DNA from 4 places in the Leclercia sp. AS011 genome. Region 3 is predicted to be linked to each of the others. Evidence: predicted binding sites of a transcription regulator. Region 3 holds the regulator's gene; each other region holds the start of a gene.
The links. Region 3 encodes CRP, which controls carbon source genes, mostly activating them, when cyclic AMP is high. Its sites were predicted from a motif close to ATGTGANNNNNNTCACAT; they were not measured.
Positions count from the first base shown of each region.

Region 1: a site for CRP is predicted at 3,467-3,484, ahead of WFO70_RS19535 (YjcB family protein). Genes of this name have one in related genera too.
Region 2: a site for CRP is predicted at 3,668-3,685, ahead of udp (uridine phosphorylase). Genes of this name have one in related genera too.
Region 4: a site for CRP is predicted at 3,399-3,416, ahead of msrB (peptide-methionine (R)-S-oxide reductase MsrB). Genes of this name have one in related genera too.

Region 1 is NZ_JBBCMA010000006.1:159,744-167,714, reverse strand. Features, by position in the region: gene uvrA (excinuclease ABC subunit UvrA) at 1-2,224, opposite strand, end outside; gene ssb1 (single-stranded DNA-binding protein SSB1) at 2,476-3,000, shown strand; gene WFO70_RS19535 (YjcB family protein) at 3,062-3,343, opposite strand; gene WFO70_RS19530 (GGDEF domain-containing protein) at 3,956-5,284, shown strand; gene WFO70_RS19525 (EAL domain-containing protein) at 5,623-7,209, shown strand; gene soxS (superoxide response transcriptional regulator SoxS) at 7,206-7,532, opposite strand; gene soxR (redox-sensitive transcriptional activator SoxR) at 7,631-7,971, shown strand, end outside.
Region 2 is NZ_JBBCMA010000009.1:15,123-23,093, forward strand. Features, by position in the region: gene ubiJ (ubiquinone biosynthesis protein UbiJ) at 1-359, opposite strand, end outside; gene ubiE (bifunctional demethylmenaquinone methyltransferase/2-methoxy-6-polyprenyl-1,4-benzoquinol methylase UbiE) at 373-1,128, opposite strand; gene rmuC (DNA recombination protein RmuC) at 1,195-2,643, opposite strand; gene udp (uridine phosphorylase) at 2,783-3,544, opposite strand; gene WFO70_RS21255 (dienelactone hydrolase family protein) at 3,796-4,602, shown strand; gene WFO70_RS21260 (beta-glucoside-specific PTS transporter subunit IIABC) at 4,783-6,594, shown strand; gene WFO70_RS21265 (glycoside hydrolase family 1 protein) at 6,594-7,971, shown strand, end outside.
Region 3 is NZ_JBBCMA010000007.1:177,650-185,620, forward strand. Features, by position in the region: gene ppiA (peptidylprolyl isomerase A) at 120-692, shown strand; gene WFO70_RS20560 (YhfG family protein) at 801-968, shown strand; gene WFO70_RS20565 (putative adenosine monophosphate-protein transferase Fic) at 958-1,560, shown strand; gene pabA (aminodeoxychorismate synthase component 2) at 1,591-2,154, shown strand; gene argD (bifunctional acetylornithine/succinyldiaminopimelate transaminase) at 2,242-3,462, shown strand; gene WFO70_RS20580 (YccS/YhfK family putative transporter) at 3,497-5,584, opposite strand; gene crp (cAMP-activated global transcriptional regulator CRP) at 5,641-6,273, opposite strand; gene WFO70_RS20590 (OsmC family protein) at 6,583-6,987, shown strand; gene WFO70_RS20595 (phosphoribulokinase) at 7,029-7,898, opposite strand; gene WFO70_RS20600 (YheU family protein) at 7,929-7,971, opposite strand, start outside.
Region 4 is NZ_JBBCMA010000001.1:1,621,488-1,629,458, forward strand. Features, by position in the region: gene sppA (signal peptide peptidase SppA) at 1-698, shown strand, start outside; gene ansA (asparaginase) at 758-1,774, shown strand; gene pncA (bifunctional nicotinamidase/pyrazinamidase) at 1,784-2,425, shown strand; gene WFO70_RS07635 (YeaC family protein) at 2,547-2,825, opposite strand; gene msrB (peptide-methionine (R)-S-oxide reductase MsrB) at 2,868-3,281, opposite strand; gene gapA (glyceraldehyde-3-phosphate dehydrogenase) at 3,623-4,618, shown strand; gene WFO70_RS07650 (D-hexose-6-phosphate mutarotase) at 4,695-5,579, shown strand; gene WFO70_RS07655 (aldo/keto reductase) at 5,626-6,480, opposite strand; gene WFO70_RS07660 (MipA/OmpV family protein) at 6,614-7,360, opposite strand; gene yeaG (protein kinase YeaG) at 7,795-7,971, shown strand, end outside.

The DNA.
Region 1 (7,971 bases), on a different contig from region 3:
CTTCACAGCGACCGCCGCGAACGTTAAAGCTGAAACGTCCTGGCGTATAGCCGCGGGAACGCGATTCCGGCACGCCGGCAAAGAGTTCACGTACAGGCGTAAAGACGCCGGTATAGGTGGCCGGGTTAGAGCGCGGCGTACGACCGATCGGGCTCTGGTCGATATCGATCACCTTGTCGAAGTGCTCCAGACCGTGGATATCGCGGTATGGTGCCGGTTCAGCGAGGGTTGCGCCGTTGAGCGCCGTCTGCGCAATCGGGAACAGGGTGTCGTTGATCAGCGTTGATTTACCGGAACCCGAGACACCGGTGATACAGGTGAACAGGCCGACCGGCAGGGTCAGGGTCACGTCTTTCAGGTTGTTGCCACGGGCACCGGTCAGCTTCAGCACTTTTTCCGGGTCGGCGGGCACGCGCTGTTTCGGCACTTCAATCTTGCGCTTGCCGCTCATGTACTGGCCGGTCAGGGACTCCGGTACCGCCATAATGGCGTCCAGAGGCCCTTCCGCCACCACCTGACCACCGTGCACGCCAGCCCCCGGGCCGATGTCGATCACATGGTCGGCGGCGCGGATGGCGTCTTCATCGTGCTCAACCACAATCACCGTATTGCCGAGGTTACGCAGGTGGATCAGCGTCCCGAGCAGACGTTCGTTGTCGCGCTGGTGCAGGCCGATGGACGGCTCATCCAGCACGTACATGACGCCGACCAGGCCCGCGCCAATCTGGCTCGCCAGACGGATACGCTGGGCTTCACCGCCGGACAGGGTCTCTGCCGAGCGGGAGAGGGTCAGGTAGTTCAGACCGACGTTGACCAGGAACTTGAGGCGATCGCCGATCTCTTTCAGCACTTTCTCAGCGATTTGCGCGCGCTGGCCGGAGAGCTTCAGGTTGGTGAAGAAGTCCATCGCATGGCCGATGCTCATGTCTGAGATGGTCGGCAGCGGCGTGTTTTCAACATACACGTGGCGCGCTTCGCGGCGCAGACGAGTCCCGTCACAGGTGGCGCAGGAGCGGTTGCTGATAAACTTCGCCAGCTCTTCACGTACCGCACTGGATTCCGTCTCTTTGTAACGGCGCTCCATGTTGTGCAGCACGCCTTCGAACGGATGACGGCGCACCGAGGTATCGCCGCGATCGTTCATGTATTTAAACTCGATGTTCTCTTTCGCCGAGCCGAACAGGATCACTTTGTGCACGGTTGGGCTGAGGCTGCCCCACGGCGCTTCGACGTCGAACTTGTAGTGTTCAGCCAGCGACTTCAGCATCTGGAAATAGTAGAAGTTACGCTTATCCCAGCCGCGGATCGCGCCGCCCGCCAGCGACAGCTCCGGGTTCTGGATCACCCGGTCAGGATCGAAATACTGCTGCACGCCAAGACCGTCACAGGTCGGGCAGGCACCCGCCGGGTTGTTGAACGAGAACAGACGCGGTTCCAGCTCGCGCATACTGTAGCCACAAACCGGGCAGGCGAAGTTGGCAGAGAAGAGCAGCTCTTCCGCCTGCGGATCGTCCATATCGGCCACCACCGCCGTACCGCCGGAGAGATCCAGCGCGGTTTCGAACGACTCGGCGAGGCGCTGGGTCAAATCGTCACGCACCTTAAAGCGGTCGATCACCACCTCGATAGTGTGTTTCTTCTGCAGCTCCAGCTTTGGCGGATCGGAGAGATCGCACACTTCCCCGTCAATACGGGCGCGGATATAGCCCTGGCTGGCCAGGTTCTCCAGCGTTTTGGTGTGCTCGCCTTTACGCTCTTTAATGATAGGGGCCAGCAGCATCAGGCGTCTGCCTTCCGGCTGGGCCAGCACGTTATCCACCATCTGGCTGACGGTCTGGGCCGCCAGCGGAACATCGTGATCCGGGCAGCGTGGCTCGCCCACGCGGGCATACAGCAGACGCAGGTAGTCATGGATTTCGGTGATGGTCCCGACGGTGGAACGCGGGTTGTGGGAGGTCGACTTCTGCTCAATAGAGATGGCAGGCGACAGCCCTTCGATATGGTCGACGTCAGGCTTTTCCATCAGCGACAGGAACTGACGCGCATAGGCAGAGAGAGACTCAACGTAACGACGCTGCCCTTCGGCATACAGGGTGTCGAAAGCCAGTGAAGATTTGCCTGAGCCTGAAAGCCCGGTCACGACGATCAGTTTGTCGCGAGGGATAACGAGGTTGATATTCTTGAGATTGTGGGTGCGCGCGCCCCGAACTTCTATCTTATCCATTCACCTTTCCCGGTAGGTAGATACACGGAATGCCTGGTTTGTTTGAAGGACAACCGGCAGAAACGATTAATTATGACACAAATTGACCTGGCTGGATATACAGTATTGGAATGCAAATTCTGATTACTTGTGCAACAATGTAACCCTCGTGAGAACTCTGGAAGATGCTTCGAAACTATCGGAAGACCACGTGGAAATGGTACACTCGCGCGCTTACACTATTTTCAGACACGTTTTCAGGAGACACGATCATGGCCAGCAGAGGCGTAAACAAGGTGATTCTCGTCGGTAATCTGGGCCAGGACCCGGAAGTACGCTATATGCCGAGTGGTGGTGCAGTGGCCAACATTACGCTGGCGACGTCCGAATCCTGGCGCGATAAAGCGACCGGTGAGATGAAAGAGCAGACCGAATGGCACCGCGTTGTGCTGTTTGGCAAACTGGCTGAAGTGGCCGGTGAATATCTGCGTAAAGGCTCCCAGGTCTATATCGAAGGCCAGCTGCGTACCCGCAAATGGACCGATCAGTCCGGCGCAGAAAAATACACCACCGAAGTGGTGGTTAACGTCGGCGGCACCATGCAGATGCTGGGTGGCCGTCAGGGCGGTGGCGCACCAGCAGGTGGCGGCCAGCAGCAGGGCGGTTGGGGTCAGCCTCAGCAGCCACAGGGCGGCAACCAGTTCAGCGGCGGCGCACAGTCCCGTCCGCAGCAGCCGTCTGCACCGGCGCAGTCTAACGAACCGCCAATGGATTTCGACGACGACATCCCGTTCTGATAACAGAACCTGCGTTTCGCAACCACAAAAAACCCAGACATCGTCTGGGTTTTTTTATTCACTAGGTGTACATCATCGGCCAGTCTGGTGGTGTATGGCTCATCGCCTCAACCATTACCGCTTTAACGTTGTTCCAGATAACGGCTACATCCAGCAGGGTGATGCCCAGCAGGCCGGTCGCGAACCAGCATGCCGCCGCCAGACCCAGACAGGTGCTCACCACCGCCAGCACGGTGTAATCTGATTTACGAAACTGAATGTTCAGCGTGCTGGCCAGAAACATCAGCACCGCGCTCAACAACTCCCAGCGTGCAAACACAACACCGGTGGTAATAGCTGCCATAATAGGATCCTCAAAGATAACCGCCGCCGGGTAAAGCGCGACGTTGCCCACACACTGTGGCAAACTGGCTATCGGCAGGCTCAGACTCACAACAATGAAACAATGTTTCTTGTTACATAAGATGTGTGAACTATATCACATTTGTTCTTTTATTCGCCACTGGGCAAATGCATAAAAATGGCCTGAATTAACCCTGTAGTCACAACGGTTATAGTTAGCAAAAATATATATTTAGCCTGCTAACCGGTGTAATTACGATAACTTTGCTGATAATTCATTGAGATAAGAAAACATGTACAGGCCGGGAGCGGATGTACAATATTTACAGCCTCAGGGCTATGGCTTATGCTTCTTCCGGTTGCTTACTCCGTTCGTAATAAATAAATCAGGCTTGACCTTTTTGCTGGTTATTATTATTTGTCATTTTATTTTTACACACGCATCCCTGTAAGATCGTCAGTATTAATTTATGCTGACTGACTATCACTTTATTCCTGATTAATTCGTTGCGGTATTTCTGTCTCGTTAATGAGCTGCGAATAAACAATGAAGCAAGTAAATCGAGAGAATAGTAATGACAGTACCCGGGCCCTGCACGCATTAGCTAAATTAATGCCAAAGTTATCATCCCATGCCACCTTAACGTCTCTGCTGGAGACGATTAATCATACCTTTGACGCTCAACTGAGCTGGGTGATGATGCAGGATGATACGGGTCAGCCGCAGTTTGTCAGTGCCGGGAAATTAACCTGCCATCCGCTGGAAATTAATGCGTTTCTTGCCAGCCTGTTATTGCAGCGCCATCGCCGTTCATGGCGGGTCATCGGCTGGAAAGAGAATTTGGGTGCGCTGATATTTCCTCCCGGACATCCGGGCCATCAGCAATTACAGTCCGGGGTGCTGTGTAAAATGGCACCGCATCAGCAGGGCTATTTCTTCCTGGGGTTTACGCAGCCGCAAAACACCCTCACCGTGCTGAAAGAGGTGGTGATTATCCTGGTGGAAAAGCTGAAGGATTTTGTCACCGGTCTCGTCGCCCGGGAGCGCACGGCCAAAGAGATGCAGCGGATGATCGCCCAGTACAAAACGCTGTTTGAACGGGCACCGGTGCTGATGAATTCGTTCGACAGGAATAGCCGCTGCGTATTGTGGAATGCCGAATGCGAAAAGGTATTTGGCTGGACCATGGCGGAGATCAACGCTTATGCCGATCCGCTGGCGCTGTTTTATCCTGACCCGGAGGTGCGCCGTCGGGTGCACGAGTCGGTTAACACCACTCCGCTGAACGATATGTATGAATGGCATCCGGTACGGCGGGACGGAATGCAGCTCACCATCCTGTGGTCGAACATCTCCCTGCCGGACGGCTCAATTCTCAATATCGGGCTCGATATCACCGCCCGCAAAAAAGCAGAGCGGCAGCTGGAGATGAAGGCCATGACCGACGATCTGACCCGCTGCTTAAATCGCTTTGCCATCCTGCAGCAGATTGCCGCTGCCCTGGAGGCCAGCCAGCGGCAGGAGGCCGACAGCCACTTCTCGGTGCTGATGTTTGACCTGGATTTCTTCAAACAGATCAATGACCAGTGGGGGCACCTGGTGGGAGATGCCGCGTTGGTGCACTTCTGTGACTGCCTGCGGGGGCTGATCCCGCCCGGCTCAGCGCTGGGGCGGGTGGGCGGAGAGGAATTTTTACTGCTGCTGCCGAAGACCCGCAGCGGCGCGGCGGTACAGCTCTCTGCCCGGCTTCGCCAGGCGCTGGCCGGGACGCCGCTTAACGTCGGCAGCCGGACGCTGATCCTCTCCTTTAGCGCGGGGGTGGTCGAGGTGAGCAGTGCCCGGCACGATACTTCCTCATTACTCATTAGCGCAGATAAGGCACTTTATGATGCCAAACGCGCGGGCAGAGGAAAAACAATCGTCGCGGTTGATTATTTATAAATCACTTTAATCATTATCATGGGATAAATAGCACAAAATCTCATGATGAAGTTGCGCTTTTTTCACGCTGTCGGTAGTTTGACTTAATCGACGACATTCTGTTGCGTAATCCGGGTGCCTGGCTTTCTAAACGAGTATTTATTTTACTTAATAAACAGCAAACGAATACTTTCAGTTTGGCTTACGGACAAATATTATCGGCATAACCAAATATTAGGTTATTGGTGTTAAAAGTCAGTTGCTAACTTCGCATGATTCATGCAACGTAATCACCTGTTTAGCAAAGCATCCGGCCTTCATGATTACAGGCACATAAAAAGCAGGGATATAGGGCGGAAATGAATCGTAGCGCACGGGACAAGGTGCTGAGTATAGTCGGGGTTATCATGGTAGTTTCGCTACCTGTGATGCTTGCGCTATGGTTTGCCCAGCAACGCGCGGTTAACGAAACACGCAGCCAACTCAGCTCCTTTGCTCAACTCGCTTTAGATAAAACTGAACTGGTTATTCAACAGGTGGAGCTGGCACGTCATGCGGCTGAACAGTATTCGGGCGATATTTGCACGCCAGCACACCGACAGGATATGTTAAATATCGTGCGGGGCCGGCTTTACATTGCCGACCTGCTCTATGCTGATGGCCGTGAATTCCTCTGCTCCACGACGGGCACCCCCGATACCCCTTATACAATTTCCGCCGCCAATTACCAACGCCAGCCTGACGTCTCTATCTATTATTACCGCGATACGCCCTTTTATGCGGGATATAAGATGACGTATATGCAATTAGGGCATTATGTGGTGGTGGTGAACCCCCTGACCTATAGCGAGGTCATGTCTTCGGATCGCTCTCTGGCATGGGGTGTATTTGATACGGTGACCAACGCCTTTTTTTCCGTCAGCGAACAGGCGAATCAAAATGAATTAAAAACGCTGATTGGTGATAACACTCTCGCCTTCCAGAACGAAGGCCGCTTTTATACTATTGTTCGCTCGGACAAGCGCCCCATTGCCGCTATTGTTTCAACGACCAACCAGCGTTTTTATGAAGTGCTCTATCATCAGGCAACATTAACCCTGCCGCTGGGAATGATTAGCAGCATTATTATTTTACTGATGTGGTCGCGAACGCGACGGGAATTTAATTCCCCGGGGCGTTTATTGCATCGGGCATTAAATAAAAGACAGCTTTGCCTGCACTACCAGCCAATTATTGATATTAAAAGCAACGTCTGTGTCGGGGCTGAGGCGCTGTTGCGATGGCCTGGATTTAACGGCCCGGTGATGAGTCCGGTAGAATTTATCCCGCTGGCAGAAGAAGAGGGCATGAGCGAGCGCATTACCGACTACGTGGTGGAAGAAGTCTTCAGCGATTTGGGCCCTTTCCTGGCCTGCAATCCGCATATCTATATCTCCATTAACCTGTCGGCGACCGACTTCCACTCTTCACGCCTGATTGCGATGATCACCGATAAGGCCCGCCACTACAACGTTCGGGCCCAGCAGATTAAAATCGAAGTGACCGAGCGCGGGTTTATCGACGTGCCGAAAACGACGCCGGTGATTCAGGCGTTCCGTCAGGCAGGTTATGAAGTGGCGATCGATGATTTTGGTACCGGCTATTCCAACCTGCACAACCTCTACTCCCTGAACGTCGATATCCTGAAAATCGATAAATCCTTTATTGATACGCTGACCACCAACAGCACCAGCCACCTGATCGTCGAGCACATTATCGAAATGGCCCAGAGCCTACGCTTAAAAACCATCGCCGAAGGGGTGGAAACGGCGGAACAGGTCACCTGGTTAAACAAGCGCGGCGTGCAGTATTGCCAGGGCTGGCACTTTGCGAAGGCCATGTCGCCGCAGGATTTCATGACCTGGCAGCAACAGCCTGTCGCGGCATCACTCGCCCACAGCCACTAATTCAGCTGATGACGGTAGTCGCTGGGGGTGCGATCAAACTCGCGGCGGAATACGCGGGAAAAGGTCTGCTGAGAGACATAGCCCAGATCCATGGCGATATCAAAAATAGGTCGCTGGGTCGTGCGCAGCGCCTGGGCGGCCAACAATAACCGGCGCTGACGAATGTATTCGCCCAGCGTCTGGTGCGTGACGGCGCGGAACATCCTCTGCAAATACCACTTCGAATAACCTGACTTTTTCGCCACCACATCGATACTCAAGGGTTGATCGATATGGTCATCCATCCATTCAATAAGTGTCTGAATAATTTGTTGATGCGACATAAAGCAGCCTCCCTCTGGGTACACCTGTGTCTGTAGATTCGTCGTTTTGTCTGCGGGCGAGTATAATTCCTCAAGTTAACTTGAGGTAAAGAGGTTTTATGGAAAAGAAATTACCGCGGATAAAACCGCTGCTGACCCCGGGCGAGGTGGCCAGGCGTAGCGGCGTGGCGGTGTCAGCCCTGCATTTTTATGAAAGCAAAGGGTTAATTAAGAGTATTCGCAACACCGGCAACCAGCGGCGTTATACCCGTGACGTGCTGCGCTACGTGGCGATCATTAAGATTGCCCAACGCATTGGCATCCCGCTGGCCACCATTGGCGAGGCGTTCGGCATCCTGCCGGAGGGGCATACCCTGAGTGCAAAGGAGTGGAAGGCGTTATCCTCCCAGTGGCGCGACGAGCTGGATCGGCGCATTCATACCCTGGAGGCGCTGCGCGA
Region 2 (7,971 bases), on a different contig from region 3:
GCCGGGTCGAACTCGGCCAGATCGGCCAGCGCGACAAAGTTTTGCACTACCTGGATATCGCCTTCAACTTCCAGCTCGCCGCTGCGGATCAGGGCGGTAAGCTGCTGGCGATCGCGCAGTTTGGGCAGCGTGTTCAGATGAGTGATGACGGAGCAGTCGGCCTCGCCTTCCCATTCGCCGAGCACGTCGAGCTGACGCTCGCTGAATACCAGCACCAGCGGCGTCGAAAACTCTTTTAATACCACCCGCAGCACTTTGCCGTTCAGACGCTGACGCGCCGTTTTCAGCGCGGGAGACCGGTACAGAAAGGTATTCAGTACGTTTTCCACACCGGCTGTGATCAAGGGTTTAAACGGCATTTGCCACCTCCACTCAGAACTTATAACCGCGATGCAGCGCGACAACGCCTGCCGTCATGTTGAAGTAGTCAACATTGTCGAAGCCCGCATCCTGCATCATGGCTTTTAGGGTGTCCTGATTAGGGTGCATACGGATGGATTCGGCCAGGTAGCGGTAGCTGTCTGCGTCATTGGCCACCATTTCGCCAATACGCGGCAGAATGTGGAACGAATAGGCATCGTAGGCTTTGCTCAGCGGCTCAATAATCGGTTTGGAGAACTCCAGCACCAGCAGGCGTCCACCTGGTTTCAGCACGCGGTACATGGAGCGCAGCGCTTTCTCTTTATCGGTGACGTTACGCAGACCGAAAGAGATGGTGATGCAGTCAAAGGTGTTATCCGGGAAAGGCAGCGCTTCCGCGTTCGCCTGGACATATTCAACGTTGCCAACCACGCCAATATTGCGCAGCTTTTCACGCCCCATTTTCAGCATGGAGTCGTTGATATCAGCCAGCACAACGCGGCCCGTTTCGCCCACCAGACGCGAGAATTTCGCCGTCAGGTCGCCGGTGCCGCCGGCCAGATCCAGCACGGTTTGTCCACGACGCACGCCGCTACAGTCAATAGTGAAGCGCTTCCACAAGCGATGAATGCCGAATGACATCAGGTCATTCATTACATCGTACTTCGCCGCCACGGAATGGAATACGTGGGCCACCATGTCAGCTTTCTGCGCTTTAGCGACAGTCTGAAAGCCAAAGTGCGTTGTGTCTTGTGAATCTTCAACCATCTCAGAGCCTGCTTATCAGTCAAATGTTCGAGAAGTGTAACAGATTGGGCGCATTTGCCCTACGATTCAACCACCCCGGGAATAACGCTCCAGGGGGTCTGCCGACGCCTGCGCGCCTGCTAAGGTGTTGTTTGTATTTTGAACTGGCCCGTCACTGCGCAGCCGGTACTCCTCATCCTGCGATGTGGCCTGCTCAACCAATTCCGGATTAATCTCGCGTTTAACGTCCACGCCAAGGCTGCGGAACGATTCAGCCTGAGCCAGCAGGTTACCGCGCCCGGAGGCCAGCTTTTTCATCGCCTGGCGGTAGTTGTCCTGAGCGCGATCCAGGCTCTGCCCGACCGACGACATATCGTCGACGAACAGACGCATTTTGTCGTACAGGCGGCTGGCTCGATCGGCAATCTGCTGGGCATTGCGGCTCTGGTGCTCATAGCGCCACAGATTGGCAATGGTGCGCAGCGCCACCAGCAGCGTGGTAGGGCTGACCAGCATAATGTTGTTTTTTAGCGCCTCGGAGATCAGCTCCGGCTGGCGGTCCAGCGCCAGTAAGAAGGCCGGTTCAACCGGGATAAACATTAGCACATAGTCAAGCGAACGCAGGCCGGGCAGCTGCTGATAGTCTTTACGCCCCAGCAGGCGAATATGGTTACGCACCGAGGCGATATGCTCCTGCAGCGCCGACTCGCGGGTGTAGTCATCTTCGGCGTTAAAGTAGCGCTCATAGGCCACCAGGGTCATTTTGGCGTCGATGACCACGTCCTTCTCCTGGGGCAGACGGACAATGACGTCGGGCTGCATCCGCGCGCGGCTCTCGGTTTCAATGCTGACCTGGGTTTGATATTCGTGGCCCTCGCGCAGGCCGGAGGCTTCCAGCACGCGGGTCAAAACCACCTCCCCCCAGTTGCCCTGGGTTTTATTGTCGCCTTTCAGCGCCCGGGTGAGGTTGATGGCCTCCTGCGCCATCTGGGCATTCAGCTGCTGGAGGTTGCGGATTTCATGGGCCAGCGTGTGGCGTTCACGCGCCTCCTGACCAAAGCTGTCCTGCACCTGGCGACGAAAGCCGTCCAGCTGTTCGCGCAGGGGCGACAGCAGGCCGTTCAGGCTCTGGCGGTTTTGTTCCTCGACGCGGCGGTTACTCTGCTCAAAGATGCGGTTGGCAAGGTTTTCGAACTGCTCGCTCAGGCGCTGCTCGCTATTGATCATCTGGCGGATTTTGTCTTCCGCATGCAGCTGGGTGGACTCCAGCCGGGTGGTGACTTCACGCAGGTCGGCTTCCAGCGAGGTGTTGATATCCCGCAGATTGCGCAGCTCGTTGTTGAGCAGCTCGCATTCGTCACGCCAGTGCCCGCTCTGGGCGATGTTCTGTCGCAATGCACTGAGATCGGCCACCATCTCTTCACGTTCGGCAAGCTGATCGGCCTTCTGTTGCGCATGCTGATAGCTGGCGAGCAACCAGCCCACACCGACGCTGACCAGCGCAATAACGGCATAAAAAAGGATGGAAATATCCACGACGCCCCCTGCATCAAGGTATGACCCGCACAAAATAGAATTGTGCTGTATAAACGTCCAGTTTGAAAAGGGTTTTCTGCGAGGCGCTACGCAAAGAAAAAGGCCGAACAGGTCGGCCTTTGGCAAAGAAAAGGGGAAATTACAGCAGGCGGCGGGCCGCTTCCACCACGATTTTCACCGCGTGGCTTTCGGTCTGCTTCATGGTCTCGGCGTTCGGGATCTCTTGCTGGGTACGGTTAACAATCACACCCGCAACCATACCGGCACGCAGACCCTGGCTTGCGCACATGGTCAGCAGGGTGGCAGATTCCATTTCGTAGTTCATCACGCCCATAGACTGCCACTCTTCCATCGAACCCTTGAAACGGCTGACTACGCGACCGGAGAAGGTGTCGTAGCGCTCCTGGCCCGGGTAGAAGGTATCAGAGGAGGCGGTCACGCCAACGTGAGTGGTCGCACCGACGGATTTCGCGGCTTCCACCAGCGCGGTGGTGCACTCGAAATCGGCCACTGCCGGGAACTCCATTGGCGCAAAGTGCAGGCTCGCGCCGTCCAGACGCACGGATGCGGTAGTGACCAGGACGTCGCCAACGTTGATGTGCGGCTGGATCGCACCGGTGGTACCGATACGCAGGAAAGTACGGATGCCCAGCTGTGCCAGCTCTTCAACGGCAATAGAGGTAGACGGGCCACCGATACCGGTAGAGCACACGATCACCGCTTTGCCATCCAGCTCTGCCCGCCAGGTCGTGAATTCGCGATGGGCTGCCAGCTTAACCGGCTTATCCATCAGCGCGGCGATCTTTTCCACACGCTCAGGATCGCCAGGGACGATAGCGAGCGTAGCCCCTTGTAAATCGTTTTTAGTGAGGCCGAGATGAAAAACATCAGACTTAGACATAGAAAACTCCTCTGTGGGTCAGTTTGTCAGCAGAAGCAAAGCGGTACTTTACCGAAGGAACCGGCTTAGTTTCGTGACAGACATCACCATGAATAAAATTGATTGCAGTTAATTACCATGAAATAGTGATTAACATCACATTAACGAGTTATATCGTTATCTGTTGCACAAAAGATAGCCTGTTTCGGGCACTGTGGATTGTTAACCTGCGGACTATATTTACTTTTGCGCTAATTGGTACGGAGAATGCCATGACTGGAACATCTGGATTTGCCCCTGCTGCTGATCTGCAAGCCGCAACCGTTGTCACTACCCCCGACGAGGCGATTACCGCCGGGGAGACCTCCATTCCGACTCAGGGCGATAATATGCCCGCTTACCATGCCCGGCCCAAAAATGCGCAAGGGGCATTGCCGATCGTCATCGTGATTCAGGAAATTTTCGGCGTACATGAGCATATTCGCGATCTCTGTCGCCGCCTGGCGCTGGAAGGCTATCTGGCCGTCGCGCCTGAACTCTATTTCCGTCAGGGCGATCCGAATGATTACAGCGATATTCCCACCCTGTTCAGCAATCTGGTGAGTAAAGTACCGGATGCCCAGGTGCTGGCAGATCTTGACCACGTCGCCAACTGGGCGGCGCGCAACGGGGGCGATCCCCATCGTCTGCTGGCAACCGGCTTCTGCTGGGGCGGGCGAATCAGCTGGCTGTATGCCGCGCACAACCCGCAATTGAAAGCCGCCGTAGCGTGGTATGGCAAGCTGGTGGGCGAAAAGACGCTGAATTCACCGAAACATCCGGTGGATATTGCGACCGATTTGAACGCGCCCGTCCTCGGACTCTATGGCGCAGAAGATACCGGGATCCCGCTGGACACGGTAGAGACCATGCGCCATGCGCTACGTGCAGCGAACGCAACGGCGGAGATTGTGGTTTACCCGGGAGCCGGGCACGCCTTCAACGCCGATTATCGTCCAAGCTATCATGCGGAATCAGCCAAAGATGGCTGGCAGCGGATGCTGGCCTGGTTCCAGCAGTACGGCGCTAAAAAAGGTTAAGCGGCTCACACTTCGCTACGCAAAGTGAGGTGACTGTTTGACTTTTAAACACAATCTGGACGATATAAAAAGCACAGGCGTGTAACTACGATCCGTAGGCAAGACCTGAACCCCCTCTCCGTTTTCGAGCGGAGAGGGGGTTCAGGTCTTTTTTTTTGCTCTGGAGACAGGGGCCAGAACATGAACCACTTGCAAACAGCGCTGGAGATCATCGCCCAGGTCGGCGGTGCTGAGAATATCGAACATATCGAACACTGCTCCACCCGCTTGCGGCTGAGCCTGTACGACAATGGCAGGGTCAACGAAGCGGCGCTGGCAAAGGTCGACGGCGTGCTGGGCGTGCGCGTGAACGTGCAGTGCCAGGTGATTATTGGTCACGAGGTGGTGCAGGTCTTTGAGGCGGTGCGCTCGCTGGTGGGCTCCCCTCAGGCGGGCGGGCAACATACGCCTGCCAGAATCAGCCGTGGCGCGCAGGTTATCGATTTCGTCATCAGCGTTTTTCAGCCGCTGGTGCCTGCCATTGCCGGTGGCGGGGTTCTGAAATCGCTGCTGCTGTTGCTGGACGTGATGGGCTGGCTCAGCCGGGACAGTTCGACCTACAAGGTGCTGGATAATATCGGCTCCGCGCCGCTCTACTTCCTGCCGATCCTGGTGGCGATCACCACGGCAATGAAGCTGAAGGTGAACGTGCTGGTTGCCGTCTCGGCGGTCTCCGTGATGGTGCTACCCGCGATGACCAAACAGCTGGCCGACGGGACGGCGTTCATGTCTTTCGATCTGCGCAACGTGGCCTACGCCTCGCAGGTCTTTCCCGCCATTCTGTGCGTGCTCTTTTACGCCCAGACGGAGAAGCTGTTCAACCGCTACTCCCCCGGCGCGCTGCGTATTTTCCTCTCACCGATGCTCTCTCTGCTGGTGACGGTCCCGGTCACGCTGCTGATCCTCGGGCCGCTGGGTTACGAGCTGGGCGCCGGGCTGGCAACGGTAATTTTATGGCTCTATGGCAAACTCGGTTTTGTGGCAACGGGGCTGCTGGCCGCCGCCCTGCCCTTTATGGTGGCCGCCGGGATGCATAAACCGATGCTGCCCTACGCCGTAGCCTCCATGAGCCAGTTCGGGCGTGAGATGCTCTACCTGCCCGCGTCGCTGGCGCACAATATTGCCGAGTCCGGCGCATGTCTGGCGATTGCCCTCAAAAGCAAAGATAAGGTACTGAAATCCACCGCCTTCTCCGCCGGGATCTCCGCCCTGTTCGGCATTACCGAACCGGCGCTGTATGGCGTCACCCTGCTGAACAAAAAAGCGCTCTACAGTGTGATCCTCGGCAGCATTGTCGGCGGGGCCTTTATCGGCTGGATGGCGATTGAGGCCTTTGCCCTCGTCGGCCCGGGTCTTGCCAGCATCTCGATGTTTGTCTCCCCGGATAACCCGATGAACATCGTCTGGGCCTTTGCCGGGGCGGGATTATCCTTTGCCGTGGCCTTTATCAGCGCCCTGCTGCTGTGGCGTGATAAAGCGGCGGAAAACAGCGACGCGCTGAGCTTCACCCGCCCGGTGGAGGGACAGATTATCCCACTCGAGAAGGTTAACGATGACGTTTTCTCCCGCAAAATCATGGGCGACGGCATCGCGATTATCCCTTCCCAGGGCGTGCTGCGGGCCCCGGCGGATGGAACCATAGTCAATGTGTTTGACAGCGGCCATGCGCTGAGCCTGCTCACCGACGCGGGCGTCGAGCTGATTTTCCATATCGGCATAGACACCATCCGACTGCAGGGCGAAGGCTTCTCCCCGCGGGTGGTGGAGGGCCAGCATGTTAAAAGCGGTGACACGCTAATTGAATTTTCACTCGACACCATTACCGCCGCCGGGCTCGATCCGGTGGTGATGATGGTGGTCACTAACGGCGAACGCTTTTCGCTGACACCAGGTAATACCGACGATAAAAATCCAGACCCGCATATCATCATGACGCTTAAGGAGTCCGTGTAATGGAGAAATCCCTCCCGTTTCCGCAAGGTTTTTTATGGGGCGGCGCCATAGCCGCCAATCAGGCCGAAGGGGCATGGAATGTGGATGGCAAAGGGCCGTCCGTCGCAGACGCTATCACCTGGAAGCCCAACCTGTCCGTGAAGGATTACAGCGGCCATATGGCGCTGACGGACGAAAACATCCGCGACGCGTTTGAAGGTAAAAATGACGCGCTCTACCCGAAACGCCGCGGCATCGATTTTTATCACCATTATAAGGACGATATCGCCCTGTTTGCTGAGATGGGCTACACCGTGCTGCGGGTGTCCATCGCCTGGTCGCGTATCTTCCCGACCGGTGAGGACGCCGCGCCAAACGAGGCGGGACTGCAGTTTTATGAGGATATGTTCCGCGAGCTGCGCCGCCATAATATCGAGCCGCTGGTGACCCTCTCTCACTACGAAATGCCGCTGGCCCTGAGCGAAAAATATAACGGCTGGGTGCACCGCAACGTGGTGGACGCTTTTGTGCGCTTCAGCAATGTCTGTTTTGACCGCTACAAAGATCTGGTCCGCTACTGGCTGACGTTTAATGAGATCGACAGCATCCACCGTCACCCGTTTACCACGGCGGGCATCCGGGAAGAGAAAAGTCTGCCCGGCAAAGCGCAGCAGGACATTTATCAGGGGCTGCATCACCAGTTTGTCGCCTCGGCGCTGGTGACCCGCGACTGCCACGCCAAAATCCCGGGCAGCCAGGTCGGATGCATGCTGACCAAGCTCACCACCTATCCGCACAGCTGCCGTCCGGAAGATGTGGAAGCGACGCTGAAGAAGAATCTGGAGAACTACTTCTACGCCGATGTGCAGGTGTTTGGCGAATATCCGCCGCTGATCCTGCGCGATCTGGCGCGTCGGGACATCCAGATCGAAATGCAGGCCGAGGATCGGCACATTTTAAAAGATCATACCGTCGACTTCGTCTCCTTTAGCTACTACATGTCGATGACCGAATCGACTCAGCCGGACGTGGAGCGCATCCCGGGAAATACCGTTCTCGGCGTGAAAAACCCGTACCTGCCGACGTCCGAATGGGGCTGGCAGATCGATCCTGTCGGGCTGAAAATCTCCCTGCTGGAGCTGTACGACCGCTACCAGAAGCCGCTGTTTATCGTGGAGAACGGCCTCGGTGCGAAGGATGTGGTGGAAAACGGCGCGATCCACGACAGCTACCGCATTGACTACTTCCGCGCCCACTTCGAGCAAACTTTGGCAGCTATAAATGAAGGGGTAGATGTGATGGGATTTACCACCTGGGGATGCATCGACATTATCAGTGCGGGCACCTCGCAGATGTCCAAGCGCTACGGCTTTATCTATGTCGATCAGGACGATGAAG
Region 3 (7,971 bases):
GCCCGACGGTTACATCTGTTTCAAATGCGTAAAATTAGGTAAATGGCTGGCCTGGATTCATACTGCTCTTTAGAATCAAGCCATTCGCTTTCTTTACTGCGCTTTGTTAAGGAATTCTCATGCTCAAATCAACCCTGGCGGCTGTTGCGGCTGTACTCGCACTCTCAGCCCTCTCTCCTGCTGCGCTGGCCGCCAAAGGAGACCCGCACGTTCTGTTGACCACCTCTGCCGGTAATATTGAGCTGGAACTGAACAGTCAGAAAGCCCCCGTTTCCGTGAAAAACTTCCTCGATTATGTGAACAGCGGTTTTTATAACGGCACCACCTTCCACCGCGTGATCCCGGGCTTTATGCTGCAGGGCGGTGGCTTCAACGAGCAGATGCAGCAGAAACAGCCGAACCCGCCAATCAAGAACGAAGCGGACAACGGCCTGCGCAACAGCCGCGGCACCATCTCTATGGCGCGTACTGCCGATAAAGACAGCGCCACCAGCCAGTTCTTCCTCAACGTGGCGGATAACGCCTTCCTCGACCACGGCCAGCGTGATTTTGGCTATGCGGTGTTTGGTAAAGTTGTGAAAGGCATGGACGTGGCCGATAAAATTTCTCAGGTGCAGACGCACGACGTCGGCCCTTACCAGAATGTGCCGACAAAACCGGTAGTTATCCTCTCTGCGAAAGTCCTGCCTTAATCCCTGATGGCGCGGGCAGTTGTTGCCCGCGTTGCCTTTACCGCCCTGCGAAACCGCAGTTTGCTGCTTATACTTGTGGCAACACGAGCACAATCAGGGAGGTAACAGGTGAAAAAGCTCACTGAAAAACAAAAATCCCGTCTCTGGGAACAGCAGCGAAACAGGAATTTCCAGGCCAGCCGCCGCCTTGAAGGGGTCGACAGCCCGTTGGTCACGCTCAGCGCAGAAGAAGCCCAGCTTCGTCTTGAAGCGTTAAGGGGGCAGCATGAGCGATAAATACGGCAACGATCGCGATCCTTACCTCTACCCGGAACTGAACGTGATGCGTAACCGGCTGGGCATTCGTCAGGCCGAACGTCTTGCGCAGGCAGCCTATGAATTCACCGCGCTGCGTGCCGCCACCCTGAGCCTCGGGCCGCTGTTGCGCGGTCTGCCGCACCTGTGCGCTATCCACCAGCATCTCTACCAGGATATTTTTGACTGGGCGGGCGATATTCGTGAGATGGACATTTACCAGGGCGATACCCGCTTCTGCCACTTCGCCTATATCGAAAAAGAGGGCAATGCCCTGATGCAGGATCTGGAGGAGGAGGGATATCTCGTCGGGCTGGAGAAAGATGAGTTCATTAACCGCCTCAGCCACTACTATTGCGAAATCAACGTCCTGCATCCGTTCCGCATCGGCAACGGGATTGTGCAGCGCATCTTCTTTGAACAGCTGGCGATCCATGCCGGATATCAACTCGACTGGCGTGACATTGACCCTGAAGAGTGGGCCCAGGCCAACCAGAGCGGTGCGATGGGGGATCTGAGCGCGCTGAATACAATCTTCAGCAAAGTGGTGAGCGAAGCCCGGGAAACTGAGTAGAATAGGGCGGCCATTTTTTCGGGAGCCGCCATGATTCTGCTGATTGATAACTACGATTCCTTCACCTGGAACCTGTACCAGTATTTTTGCGAGCTGGGGGCGGAGGTGGTGGTCCGGCGCAACGACGTGCTTTCTCTGGAAGAGGTCGCGGCGCTGAACCCGCAGAAAATCGTGATCTCTCCCGGCCCCTGCACGCCGGATGAATCCGGGATCTCGCTGGCGGTGATCCAGCACTATGCCGGTAAATTGCCGATCCTCGGCGTCTGCCTCGGGCACCAGGCCATCGCCCAGGTCTTTGGCGCGACCATTGTCCGTGCCGCCAAAGTGATGCACGGCAAAACTTCTCCGGTGACGCACAATGGGACGGGGGTCTTCTCTGGCCTCAACAATCCCCTGACCGTGACCCGCTATCACTCCCTGGTTATTGATCCGCCCACCTTACCCGACTGCTTTGAGGTGACGGCCTGGAGCGAGACCCGGGAGATTATGGGTATCCGCCACCGGGAATGGGATCTGGAAGGGGTGCAGTTCCACCCGGAAAGCATTCTCAGCGAACAGGGACATCAGCTGTTGGCTAATTTCCTCCAGCGTTGATTTTTAGTTGCCATAAAGTGATTTTTTAAGCATATTTCGTGATTATATTTTCACTTCTGCTTCTTGCTTAAAAAAGGGTGGGGTTACATGGCAACTGAACAATCTGCAATTACGCGCGCAACATTCGATGAAGTTATCCTGCCAATTTATGCACCGGCTGAGTTTATCCCGGTGAAGGGCAAAGGCAGCCGCGTCTGGGATCAGCAGGGTAAAGAGTACATTGATTTTGCGGGCGGTATTGCGGTGACGGCGCTAGGCCACTGTCACCCGGCGCTGGTCGAGGCGCTCAAAACCCAGGGTGAAACCCTGTGGCACACCAGCAACGTCTTTACCAACGAACCGGCGCTGCGTCTGGGGCGTAAAATTATCGACGCCACCTTTGCCGAGCGCGTGCTGTTTATGAACTCCGGCACCGAAGCCAACGAAACGGCCTTTAAGCTGGCGCGCTACTACGCCTCCACCCGCCACAGCCCGTTCAAAACCAAAATCATCGCCTTTCACAACGCCTTCCACGGCCGCTCGCTGTTTACCGTGACCGTGGGCGGTCAGCCAAAGTATTCCGATGGCTTTGGCCCGAAACCGGCCGACATCATTCACGTGCCGTTTAACGATCTGCATGCGGTAAAAGCGGTGATGGACGATCACACCTGCGCGGTGGTGGTTGAGCCGATCCAGGGCGAAGGTGGCGTGACGGCGGCGACGCCGGAATTCCTGAAAGGGCTGCGCGAGTTGTGCGACCAGCATCAGGCCCTGCTGGTGTTTGATGAAGTGCAGAGCGGCATGGGCCGTACCGGGGATCTGTTTGCCTATATGCACTACGGCGTGACGCCGGATATCCTGACCAGCGCTAAAGCGCTCGGCGGCGGTTTCCCGGTCAGCGCGGTGCTCACCACCCAGGATATCGCCTCGGCGTTCCACGTGGGCTCACACGGCTCCACCTACGGCGGAAATCCCCTGGCGTGCGCGGTGGCAGGCGCGGCCTTCGATATCATCAATACCCCGGCGGTGCTGAGCGGCGTTAAGACGAAACGCGAGCAGTTTGTGAAGCACCTCCAGCAGATCGATGCCCAATATGATGTTTTCAGCGATATCCGCGGCATGGGCCTGTTGATTGGCGCTGAGCTGAAACCGCAATACAAAGGCCGGGCGCGCGATTTTCTCTATGCCGCCGCCAGTGAAGGGGCGATGGTCCTCAACGCCGGGCCGGACGTGATGCGCTTTGCGCCGTCGCTGCTGGTGGAGAGCGAGGATATCGACGAAGGGATGAGCCGCTTTGCGCAGGCGGTGAAGCGCGTGGTTCAGGCGTAGGCCCGTGCAAGCGTAGCGCCGCCGGGCACAAACGTTAATACGGCGTGCGCTTCAAACGCCGGATCAACCAGATCCCATGATGCGGACGCTGACGCCATGCCACTGACGAAATAGTGTGCATGGTGTTCAGATGCCCCAGTACGCGCTGAAGGTGTTGCTCCAGCGTGCTCATGGGGCCTTGCGTCAGGGTCTCTGGCGCTTCCAGAATATTGCTGTCCCCACTCTCACCCGGCGCGTCATACTCCAGACGCTGCTGACAGCGCTGAAGCGCAATTTCACACGACTGCAGATAACGCTGCGCCAGATCTGGCGTCAGCATCGTATGCTCCCGCGCCAGCGTCGTCATGGCGTTGATATGCTCGACGATAAACTGGCTGTGCGTTACCCACAGCTTCATATCCGCCAGATACGCCGAATTGAAGCCCGGCTCCTGCATCGCCTGGTTGAGGGAGTTGAACAGGGCGTTGTGCGCCTGGTTGACCTTCATGCGCTGCCAGGCCAGGGGTGTCGGCTGCGGATCGTCGCTGAGGATCAGGCGGATAGCCTCCTGATCGGCCTCCAGCGCGTCGTGAGCGTTCTGGCGCAGCAGCCCGCTCTGCCACTGCGGCCACAGCCAGACCATCCCGCCGAAGGCAATCAGGCAGCCAATCAGGGTATCGGCCAGCCGGGCGATAATAAACTGCTCGCCGTTCAGGGTCAGCAGCTGCAGGGTATACACCGCCGTAACCGTAAAGCCCACCGTCGCCCAGCCGTAGCTCTTGCGAATGATCAGGTAGCTCACCAGGGTTACCATCAGCATGCCGGCAAGGGTGTACCCCTCCGGGACGTGGAAGTGCAGAGTGACACCGGCGATAATCAGTCCCGCCAGGGTCCCGGCCGCCCGGTGGAGAATTCGCACCCGCGTCGCGCTGTAGCCGTTTTGCGTCACCAGCAGCACGGTCATTAAGATCCAGTAGGGTTTTGGCAGGTGCAGCGCCACGCCCATCAGGCTGGCGATACTCAGCATCACGCTGATGCGCGCCGCGTTACGCAGGGCGGCAGATTTTAGCGACAGGTAGCTTCTCAGGGCGGGGAGCAGCGGCAGCCGTTTCTGTTTGTCAGCCATCAGGTCGCGCGGATAGAGCGGACGCTGCGTGCGCAGCACGCGGGCAATCCGGCTGAAGTGCCAGGCGCAAAACTGCCCCACCGGGTTATCAGGGTGCTGACGGGCGATTTTCTCCAGCGCGCCAAGCTGCTTGTCCATAGAGAAACGGGTGGGGTAGCGATGATAGAGAATGTCGTCGGCCAGCACCCGCAGACGGGCCGCAACGGTCTGCGCGTTCCAGCGGATCACCGCTTCGGCGTGGCTGCGCTCCACCAGCTTTTGCACCTCCTTCGGGTGATGCAGGCTGACGGAGATGTGCTCCTGCAGATCCAGCCCCACCTGGAAGGTGCGCAGCAGGCGTTTGTATTCATGATTTCTGTTGGCCGCCAGCATATGCAGCTGCTGATAGCAGAGGCTGATCAGGTCCACCACCTTCTGCTGGCGGGCCAGCAGCGGCGGCAACGATTTTTCAGGATCGGTGTGCTGCGTCAGCAGGGTGTATTTGGCTTCGCAATACTCTGCCAGCTGTTGATAGAGCACGCTCAGCGACTCTCGCAACGGCTGTTCGCGCCACATCCAGAACCAGAACCAGTTAAACAGCCCGTACCAGAGGGTGCCCAGCGTATAGAGGAGTAGCGGCTCCCAGACCGGCATGTTCCCCGCCAGACTCAGGGTAAAGATAGCCGCAATCAGCGAGGCGGGCAGCAGCCGGGCATGCAGGGCGCTGATCTCAGCCGTGACCCCCAGCGTCATCGCCAGCACGGTCAGAATGAGGGGCAGCGGAATATCCCGGGCCAGCAACAGCTGCACGGCCAGGCTACAGCCGGCGAACAGGCAGCCGCCAATGGTCAGGCGTTTAAAAAAGCGTTTATGCGGGGTGTCCAGACCGGCAATGTTGCAGCAGGCAGGAACGAGAGAAAAGAGCAGACCTTGTTGCAGATGACCGAAGATCAAACCCACAGCCACGGGGAGACACAACACCAGGGTTTGCCGCAGTGCGTAGTTAACTTCCGGGTGATAAATGAGCCTGCGCCACATGGGGATAGAGACAAAAACGGCGTGTCATCCTGCGATGCCACGCCGTTTTAGCGGAATTAACGTGTTCCGTAAACCACGATGGTTTTACCGTGGGCAGAAATCAGGTTTTGATCTTCCAGCATTTTCAGGATACGACCCACTGTCTCACGAGAACATCCGACGATCTGACCAATTTCCTGACGGGTAATTTTAATTTGCATACCGTCCGGGTGGGTCATGGCGTCTGGCTGTTTCGCCAGGTTCAGCAGGGTCTGAGCGATGCGGCCCGTTACGTCGAGGAAGGCGAGGTTACCCACTTTCTCGGACGTGACCTGCAGACGGCGAGCCATCTGCGAAGAGAGGCGCATCAGGATGTCCGGGTTGACCTGGATCAGCTGGCGGAATTTCTTATAAGAGATCTCAGCCACTTCACAGGCAGTTTTAGCACGAACCCAGGCGCTACGCTCCTGACCTTCTTCAAACAGGCCCAGTTCGCCGATGAAATCTCCCTGATTCAGGTAAGAGAGGATCATCTCTTTACCTTCTTCATCTTTGATCAGCACTGCCACTGAGCCTTTGACGATGTAATACAACGTTTCCGCTTTTTCACCCTGGTGAATCAGCGTGCTCTTCGATGGGTACTTATGAATATGGCAATGAGACAAGAACCATTCGAGAGTCGGGTCTGTTTGCGGTTTGCCAAGCACCATGCGCTGTTATCCTCTGTTATAAGCTGTCTCCAGAGTCTGGCTCTGTACCTGTACTCTGGGGTTACAATCGAATTCTTTCCCCTGCCTGGGGACTGGCTGTCACAATAATTAGCAGCCTGTAATGTGTGATGTCCTCTGCATACATGTGCAACGTCAATGTATTACTGTAGCATCTCGACTGTTTTAGCATAGCTTTTGCCGCCTGTCTCCTGGTGTCTCGCTTCAGCTTGATGCAGGTCGACTTCCGTTGTCAGAATTGTTACTGACGCGTAATCTGTCAGGAAAAATGCACTCCTGGAGTTAATACAAATGCAAGCACGTGTGAAATGGGTTGAAGGGTTAACGTTCCTCGGTGAGTCGGCTTCCGGGCACCAGATTTTGATGGATGGCAACTCCGGTGACAAAGCGCCAAGTCCGATGGAAGTGGTCCTGATGGCGGCAGGCGGATGCAGCGCGATCGACGTGGTGTCGATCCTGCAAAAAGGGCGTCATGATGTGACTGACTGCGAAGTAAAACTGACCTCAGAGCGTCGTGAAGAGGCACCGCGCCTGTTCACCCATATCAATCTTCACTTCGTGGTGACCGGTAAAGAGCTGAAAGACGCGGCGGTATCCCGTGCGGTGGATCTCTCAGCCGAGAAGTACTGCTCCGTGGCGCTGATGCTGGAGAAAGCGGTCAAGATTACCCACTCGTATGAAGTGATCGGGGCGTAATCCCATTGCCCGGTAGGCGTAGCGCCACCGGGCAAAAATCCTCAATCGATCTTCTTGCCTTCCATCAACCGCTGCACCAGCGGCGTCATGATTAACTCCATCGCCAGCCCCATCTTCCCGCCCGGGACCACCAGCGTATTGATGTGCGAAATAAACGAACCCTGCAGCATCGCCAGCAGCCAGGGGTAATCGATATTGTCCAGATTGCGGAAATGGATCACCACGAAGCTCTCGTCCAGCGACGGGATGCCTTTGGCAGCAAAGGGGTTAGAGGTATCCACGGTCGGGACGCGCTGGAAGTTAATGTGGGTGCGGGAAAACTGCGGCGTCAGGAAGTTGATGTAATCCTCCATCGAGCGCACCACGGAGTCCATCACCGCCTCGCGGGAGTGGCCGCGTTCGCTGGTATCCCGCGTCAGCTTCTGGATCCACTCCAGGTTCACAATAGGGACTACACCTACCAGCAGATCGACATGGCGCGCCACGTCGTGCTGTGGCGTCACCACCCCGCCATGCAGGCCTTCATAAAACAGCACGTCGGTGGGTTCCGGCAGGGGCTGCCAGGGGGTGAAGGTGCCCGGCACCTGGTTCCAGGGGACCGCTTCGTCATAGGTATGCAGGTATTTGCGCGCCTGGCCGGTGCCGCTTCGCCCGTATTCGGCGAAGGTTTGCTCCAGCAGGCCAAAGTCGTTGGCATCCGGGCCAAAGTAGCTGATGTGTTTGCCCATATCCCGGGCTTTGCGGATAGCCATGTCCATCTCAGGACGGGTGTAGCGGTGAAAGCTGTCGCCTTCCACTTCCGCGGCGCGCAGATGCAGCTGGGAGAAGATCTTACGAAAAGCGAGGCTGGTGGTGGTGGTACCTGCACCACTCGACCCTGTAACGGCAATAACCGGATGTCTGGCGGACATAGCAACTCCCTGAGTGGAAAGAGGTCGCGGTTAACCGCGAAATTGATTGCGAGGCATGATGTTGACGGTTTCG
Region 4 (7,971 bases), on a different contig from region 3:
CGGAACTGTCCGCAGCCCGCGCCGCCGGTAAACCGGTGGTGGTCTCCATGGGCGGGATGGCGGCATCCGGTGGCTACTGGATCTCAACCCCGGCGAACTACATCGTAGCGAACCCGAGCACCCTGACCGGTTCTATCGGCATCTTCGGCGTGATTAACACCGTAGAGAACAGCCTCGACTATCTGGGCGTGCATACCGACGGGGTGGCGACCTCGCCGCTGGCAGACGTTGCCATTACCAAAGCGCTGCCGCCGGAAGTGTCACAGATGATGCAGCTCAGCATTGAGAACGGCTATAAGCGCTTTATCACTCTGGTGGCCGACTCCCGTAAGCAGACCCCGGCGCAGATCGACCAGATCGCTCAGGGCCACGTCTGGACCGGCCAGGATGCCAAATCCAACGGGCTGGTGGATAACCTGGGCGATTTCGATGACGCCGTAGCCAAAGCTGCCGAACTGGCGAAGCTGAAGCAGTGGCATATCGACTTCTATCAGGATGAGCCGACCTTCTTTGATATGGTGATGGACAGCTTCTCCGGCTCGGTCAAAGCCATGCTGCCGGACGCGCTGCAGGCGTATCTGCCGGCACCGGTTGCAACGGCGGCGAAGGCGGTGAAAACAGAGGGCGACAAGCTGGCCGCCTTCAACGATCCACAAAACCGCTACGCGTTCTGCCTCACCTGCGCGAACGTACGTTAATCCCCATCCCCTCTTCCGCGAAGAGGGGATTTTTCTTTGAAGCCCAAGAACATTACATCATGCAAAAGAAATCAATCTATGTGGCCTATACCGGCGGTACCATCGGTATGCAGCGCTCGGAAAATGGCTATATCCCGGTTTCGGGCCACCTGCAACGCCAGCTGGCGTTAATGCCGGAGTTCCACCGTCAGGAGATGCCGGACTTCACCATCCACGAGTACGATCCGCTGATGGACTCTTCCGATATGACCCCGGAAGACTGGCAACATATCGCCGATGACATCAAGGCGCACTACGATCAATATGATGGCTTCGTGATCCTGCACGGCACCGACACCATGGCGTTCACCGCCTCGGCGCTCTCCTTCATGCTGGAAAACCTCAGCAAACCGGTGATTGTCACCGGCTCGCAGATCCCGCTGGCGGAGCTGCGTTCCGACGGGCAGATCAACCTGCTCAACTCGCTGTACGTGGCGGCCAATTTCCCGATTAACGAAGTGAGCCTGTTCTTCAACAACCGTCTCTACCGCGGCAACCGTACCACCAAAGCCCATGCGGACGGTTTTGACGCCTTTGCCTCGCCGAACCTCACTCCGCTGCTGGAAGCCGGGATCCATATTCGCCGCCTGGGTACGCCTCCGGCACCGCATACCTCCGGCGAGCTGGTGGTGCATCCCATTACCCCTCAACCGATTGGCGTGGTGACCATCTATCCGGGTATCTCCGCCGATGTGGTGCGTAACTTCCTGCGCCAGCCGGTAAAAGCGCTGATCCTGCGCTCCTACGGCGTGGGCAATGCCCCGCAAAACGGCGAGTTCCTGAAGGAGCTTCAGGAAGCCAGCAACCGCGGCATCGTGGTGGTGAACCTGACCCAGTGCATGTCCGGCAAGGTGAATATGGGCGGTTATGCCACCGGGAACGCCCTGGCGCAAGCGGGTGTCGTGAGCGGATTCGACATGACGGTAGAAGCTACCCTGACTAAACTTCACTACTTACTGAGTCAGGATCTGGATGTGCAGTCGATTCGTACCGCAATGATGCAAAACCTGCGTGGCGAACTGACGCCAGACGAATAAGGAGTGAGCATGAAACAACGTGCCCTGTTACTGGTGGATTTACAGAATGACTTTTGCGCCGGCGGCGCGCTGGCGGTGGCCGAAGGCGACAGCACGGTGGACATCGCCAACGCCCTGATTGAGTGGTGCAAAGCCCGCGGCGAGGCGGTGGTAGCCAGCCAGGACTGGCATCCGGCGGATCACGGCAGTTTTGCCAGCCAGCACAACGTCGAGCCCTTCACCCAGGGCGAGCTGGACGGTCTGCCGCAAACCTTCTGGCCCGATCACTGCGTGCAGCACACGGAAGGCGCTGAGCTGCATCCCCTGCTCAACAGCAAAGCCATTGATGCCATCTTCCAGAAAGGGGAAAACCCGAACATTGACAGCTACAGCGCGTTCTTTGATAACGGCCACCGGCAGAAAACCGGGCTGGATCAATGGCTGCGCCACCACGAGATCGTGGAGCTGATTGTGATGGGGCTGGCGACCGATTACTGTGTGAAATTCACCGTGCTGGATGCATTGCAGCTGGGCTACCGGGTGAACGTGATCACCGACGGCTGTCGCGGGGTGAACATTCAGCGCCAGGACAGCGCCCAGGCGTTTATGGATATGGCGGCGGAAGGTGCCACGCTGTACACCCTGGCGGACTGGCAGGAGACGCAGGGCTGATCGTCTTATGCCGGGTGGCGGCTTCGCCTTACCCGGCCTACCTGACCCGTAGGCCCGCACAAACGTAGCGCCGCCGGAAACAACCAGCCCTCTCCTGAGGAGAGGGCGTTAATCTGCAGGGTTACTGCATTTTTAACGTAGCAATTGGCTTCGGCGCGATGCCGAAATCCTCTTTCAGCTGTTGCTTACTCTTCATCACCATCTGACCCTGGGTATCGATAGTCATGTGCTGCGCATTGGTGTTATTGCGCGCCTGCCACAGCATCACCAGCTGCAGGCAGTTCTCTTTCTGCCCGGCGGTTAGCGCCACGCCGTCGGCCCACTTCCCCAGTTCAACCGCAGTGACCAGACGCTGATAAACCTCCGGCGTCATGCCGTTAATCATCTCTTCAATATTCATGTTAAATCGGGCTCCGAAGGAATAATTTGCTGAATCGATTTTTCAGCCTTTCGTCTGGTCACCATTCTGCTCATCGGTGAAGCTTAAGGAGGCGGAATTGACGCAGAAACGCTCACCCGTTGGCTGAGGGCCGTCCGGGAAGACGTGACCGAGATGTGCGTCACAGTTTCCACAGCGAATCTCAATGCGCTCCATACCGTGGCTGAAGTCCTTGAGATAGTGAATGGCCTCTTCACTGACCGGTTCATAAAAGCTCGGCCAGCCGCAGCCAGAATCGTATTTGCTCTGGGAGTTGAACAGCGCAGCGTCACACACCAGGCAGTGGTAGACACCATCCCGCTTGTTATGCAGCAGACGCCCGGTAAATGGGGGTTCCGTACCGTGATTTTGCGTTACGTAGAACTGCATTTCGGTGAGGTTTTTTTTCAGTTCATCCGGGTTTTGTTGATTCGACATAGGCTTACATCTCGCAGTTGAAACAGACAACTTTTACCCTCGATTCTAACAAAACATTAACACTGAAGTATGAACTTTTGATCTAAACTTACTCGTTGCGCAGAGGTAGGCAGACAAATGTGATCTACTCCACGTTTTTATGTGGTCAGCCCTTTAAAATCCCGTGCGCAGGCCCCATATGGGTGCAAGCTCCAAGGGAATGTGAGGTAGGTCAATCGAGCAAAGGTAGTGCTAAGGATTGATTTGTCGCAATGATTGACACGATTCCGCTTGACGCTGCGTAAGGTTTTTGTAATTTTACACGCAACCTTTTATTCACTAACAAATAGCTGGTGGAATATATGACTATCAAAGTAGGTATCAACGGTTTTGGCCGTATCGGCCGTATTGTTTTCCGTGCTGCTCAGGAACGTTCTGACATCGAAATCGTTGGTATCAACGATCTGTTAGACGCTGACTACATGGCGTACATGCTGAAGTACGACTCAACTCACGGTCGTTTCAACGGCACCGTTGAAGTGAAAGACGGCCACCTGGTTGTCAACGGCAAAACCATCCGTGTTACTGCTGAAAAAGATCCAGCTAACCTGAAGTGGAACGAAATCGGTGTTGACGTTGTTGCTGAAGCAACCGGTATCTTCCTGACCGACGAAACTGCGCGTAAGCACATCACCGCTGGCGCGAAAAAAGTTGTTCTGACTGGTCCATCCAAAGACAACACCCCAATGTTCGTTAAAGGCGCTAACTTCGAGAAGTATGCTGGCCAGGACATCGTTTCCAACGCATCCTGCACCACCAACTGCCTGGCGCCACTGGCTAAAGTTATCAACGACAACTTCGGCATCATCGAAGGTCTGATGACTACCGTTCACGCTACCACCGCAACTCAGAAAACCGTTGATGGCCCGTCTCACAAAGACTGGCGCGGCGGCCGCGGCGCAGCTCAGAACATCATCCCATCCTCTACCGGTGCAGCTAAAGCTGTAGGTAAAGTACTGCCAGAACTGAATGGCAAACTGACTGGTATGGCGTTCCGCGTTCCAACTCCAAACGTATCTGTTGTTGACCTGACCGTTCGTCTGGAAAAAGCAGCAAGCTACGAAGAAATCAAGAAAGCCATCAAAGCGGCTTCTGAAGGTGAAATGAAAGGCGTTCTGGGTTACACCGAAGACGACGTTGTTTCTACCGATTTCAACGGCGAAGTGTGCACTTCCGTGTTCGATGCTAAAGCAGGTATCGCACTGAACGACAACTTCGTGAAACTGGTTTCCTGGTACGACAACGAAACCGGCTACTCTAACAAAGTTCTGGACCTGATCGCTCACATCTCCAAATAAGTTGAGATGAGAAACTGATCCAAAAAGGCGACCTCGGTCGCCTTTTTTTATGGCATTAGAGACAGAGGACTGCGTAATGATAAAAACAATTTTTGCACTTCCGGTAGTCGAACAACTTACCCCTGTGCTTTCCCGCCGCCAGATTGACGATGTCGAAGTCATCGTGGTTGAGCATCCGCAGGTGCAGGCATCGGTTGCCCTGCAGGGCGCGCATCTGCTCTCCTGGCAGCCAGAAGGCGAAGTGGAAGCGCTGTGGCTGAGCGACATCACCTCCTTCAAAAAAGGGGCAGCAATCCGCGGCGGCGTGCCAATCTGCTGGCCATGGTTTGGCCCGTCCGCCCAGCAAGGCCTGCCGTCGCACGGTTTTGCCCGTAATCTGCCGTGGACGCTGAAAGCCCACAACGAAGATGAATCCGGCGTGGTGCTGACCTTTGAACTGCAAAGCGATGACGAGACCCGCAAACTGTGGCCGCACGACTTCACCCTGTACGCCCGTTTCAAGCTGGGTAAAACCTGTGAGATCGAACTGGAAGCACACGGTGAGTTTGAGACCACCTCTGCCCTGCACACCTATTTCAACGTCGGCGATATCGCTGCCGTCACGGTGAACGGCCTGGGCGATAGCTTTATCGACAAAGTGGATAATGCGAAAGAGGGCAAACTGAGCGACGGCATCCAGACCTTCCCGGATCGTACCGACCGCGTCTACCTGAACCCGGAAGCCTGCAGCGTCATTGAAGATACCGCGCTGAATCGCGCGATTGAAGTTATCCATCACCATCACAGCAATGTTGTGGGCTGGAACCCGGGCCCGGCGCTGTCGGTGAGCATGGGTGACGTTCCGGATGACGGCTATAAGACCTTCGTTTGCGTGGAAACCGCCTGCGTGAGCGAACCTCAAACCGCGACGGAAGAGAAACCTTCTCGTCTGGGACAGACCATTCACATTGTGAAGCGTTAATCCCCTCCCCTTGCCCTCTCTGTGCTGAGAGGGCATTACGCTCACGTCACACCACGTCTAACGCCGTTTTCTGTTTCGGTGCCGGGAAGGCCGCATCCAGCTGGTTTAATGCCTCCTCAGAGAGTGAAATGCCCAGCGCGCCCGCATTCTCTTCCACATGCTTAATGGATGACGCTTTCGGAATAGCCATCACCCCACGGTGACGTATCACCCATGCCAGCAACACCTGTGCGGCCGTGGCGTTATACTCTTTCGCCACCGCATTCACCGCCGGATGATTGAACAGCCCGGTGCGTAGCCGCCCGGCCTGCGCCAGTGGGCAATAAGCCATCACCGGTATCGACTCCTGCTGACACCAGGGCAGCAGGTCATATTCGATACCGCGCGAGGCCAGATGGTAGAGCACCTGATTGGTGGCACAGGCCCGCCCACCCGGCACCTGCCACAGCTCCTGCATATCTGCATAATCGAGGTTCGAGACGCCCCAGCGGCCAATTTTTCCCTGCTGTTGCAGCGTCTCCATCAGCCGGACGGTCTCATCCAGAGAATAATTCCCGCGCCAGTGCAGGAGATAAAGGTCGATATACTCGGTACCGAGACGCCGCAGGCTGGCTTCACAGGCGGCAATGCCTTTTTGCCCTCCGGCATTCCATGGATAGACTTTGGAGACCAGAAACACTTCGTCGCGCAGGCCCTTAATCGCCTCGCCGACCACCTCTTCTGCGCCGCCGTCAGCATACATCTCGGCGGTATCAATCAGCCTCAGCCCGCGGTCAATGCCTGCCCGCAAGGCATCCACTTCCTGGCGGCGCTGACTGGCCTTTTCACCCATATACCAGGTGCCCTGACCAATAGCCGGCAGCACGATGTTGTTACCAAAGTTAACGGTTTTTTCGCTCATCACACCCTCCTGTTTATCTGCACCACCTCAGGACAAACGGAGCGCAAGCGCTCCGTCATGATGTACCACCCTAAAACAAACGGGGCTCAAGAGCCCCGTTGTGATGCACAAATTGCACAGTAAAAATGCACAATCAGAAACTGTAGGTCAGACCCACCGACATCAGACCGGTCCAGGACTTATCGACCATCGGGCTGTCTTTCACCTCATCGCTGAGACGGTTGTAACGGCCGGTCGCGTAGACGTTCCAGTCAGGCGCAAACTTGTAGCTGGCGGTCAGCTCCAGGTACGGGTTCCAGCCATCGTCAGCGTCATAGCTGTTCAAGCCGCTGCGACGGGACTCTTTATGGGACACGCCATAATAGTAGTCGTTATAGTTTTCGCTGTGGTACTCCAGACCGATACCCGGGGTCAGGGTCAGCCCGCCGTTGGTGTAACGGTACAACCACGCCAGATCCCAGATATAGCCGTTACTGTTATCGAGCGTATCGCCAGCGAGGGCGGTGCGCAGGAAACCGTATTCGGTGTTATGGACCCAGGAAACCCCGGCCATCATGGTGCTCTTACGCTTATCGAGCTGACGAAGCTGATAGCTGTCGCTGTCGCCTGGCTTGAAGTGCGTCGGATCGTAGTAAGCCATGATGGAGAGTTTGTCGGTCTGGTCGTTCCACAGATAGTAGCCACCGCCCAGCCCGCGGAACCAGAAATTATCCCCTTCATAGGTGACAACCGGAACCGGGTAGATATCACGGTCATATTGCTTATAAGGGCTATTGATTACGCCGACACCAGCACCAACTGACCACTGATTCTCCGCGTATGCTGTACTCACTGAGGTGGCAACGATAATCCCCAGTGCCAGAAGTTTGAGTTTGGTCACAATCCATTCTTTCCTGTAGTCAAATAATCAGCGGGTGAAGTGTAACCGTCATTCCCCTCTTTTCTCAAAATTTTTTGTCAGCTAATCAATTCGATTAACCGGGTATCGTGCGTGCGGCAAATGACGAAACGCTGTCAGCCAGATTAACGTTCAGTGAAGCAAGTCGCATTGTCTGACAGGATTTGGCTGAATTTCTGGATGAGTTATTGATATGTCATTGAAATTAGTTTTTGCGTGCAGGCAAGTTTTGCAAATGCCATCTACGCTTAATTTTAAGAAGCTGAATACCCGATCACCCCCGCGGTTTTAGCGCCCGACCTGGCACACGGGTTGCTGCTCTGGCAGTGAGGTGCAACGGATCCCGCTTCCGGGAGCCTCTACTATTCATATGAACGGCTCTTTTCCTGTGCTAAAAAACGAAAGGACGGCATGCCATGAATATATTCGATCACTATCGCCAGCGCTATGAAGCTGCCAAGGACGAAGAGTTCACACTGCAGGAGTTTCTTACCATTTGTCGGCAAGATCGCAGTGCCTATGCCAATGCGGCAGAACGACTATTGATGGCTATCGGTGAGCCGAATATGGTTGATACTGCCCAGGAGCCACGG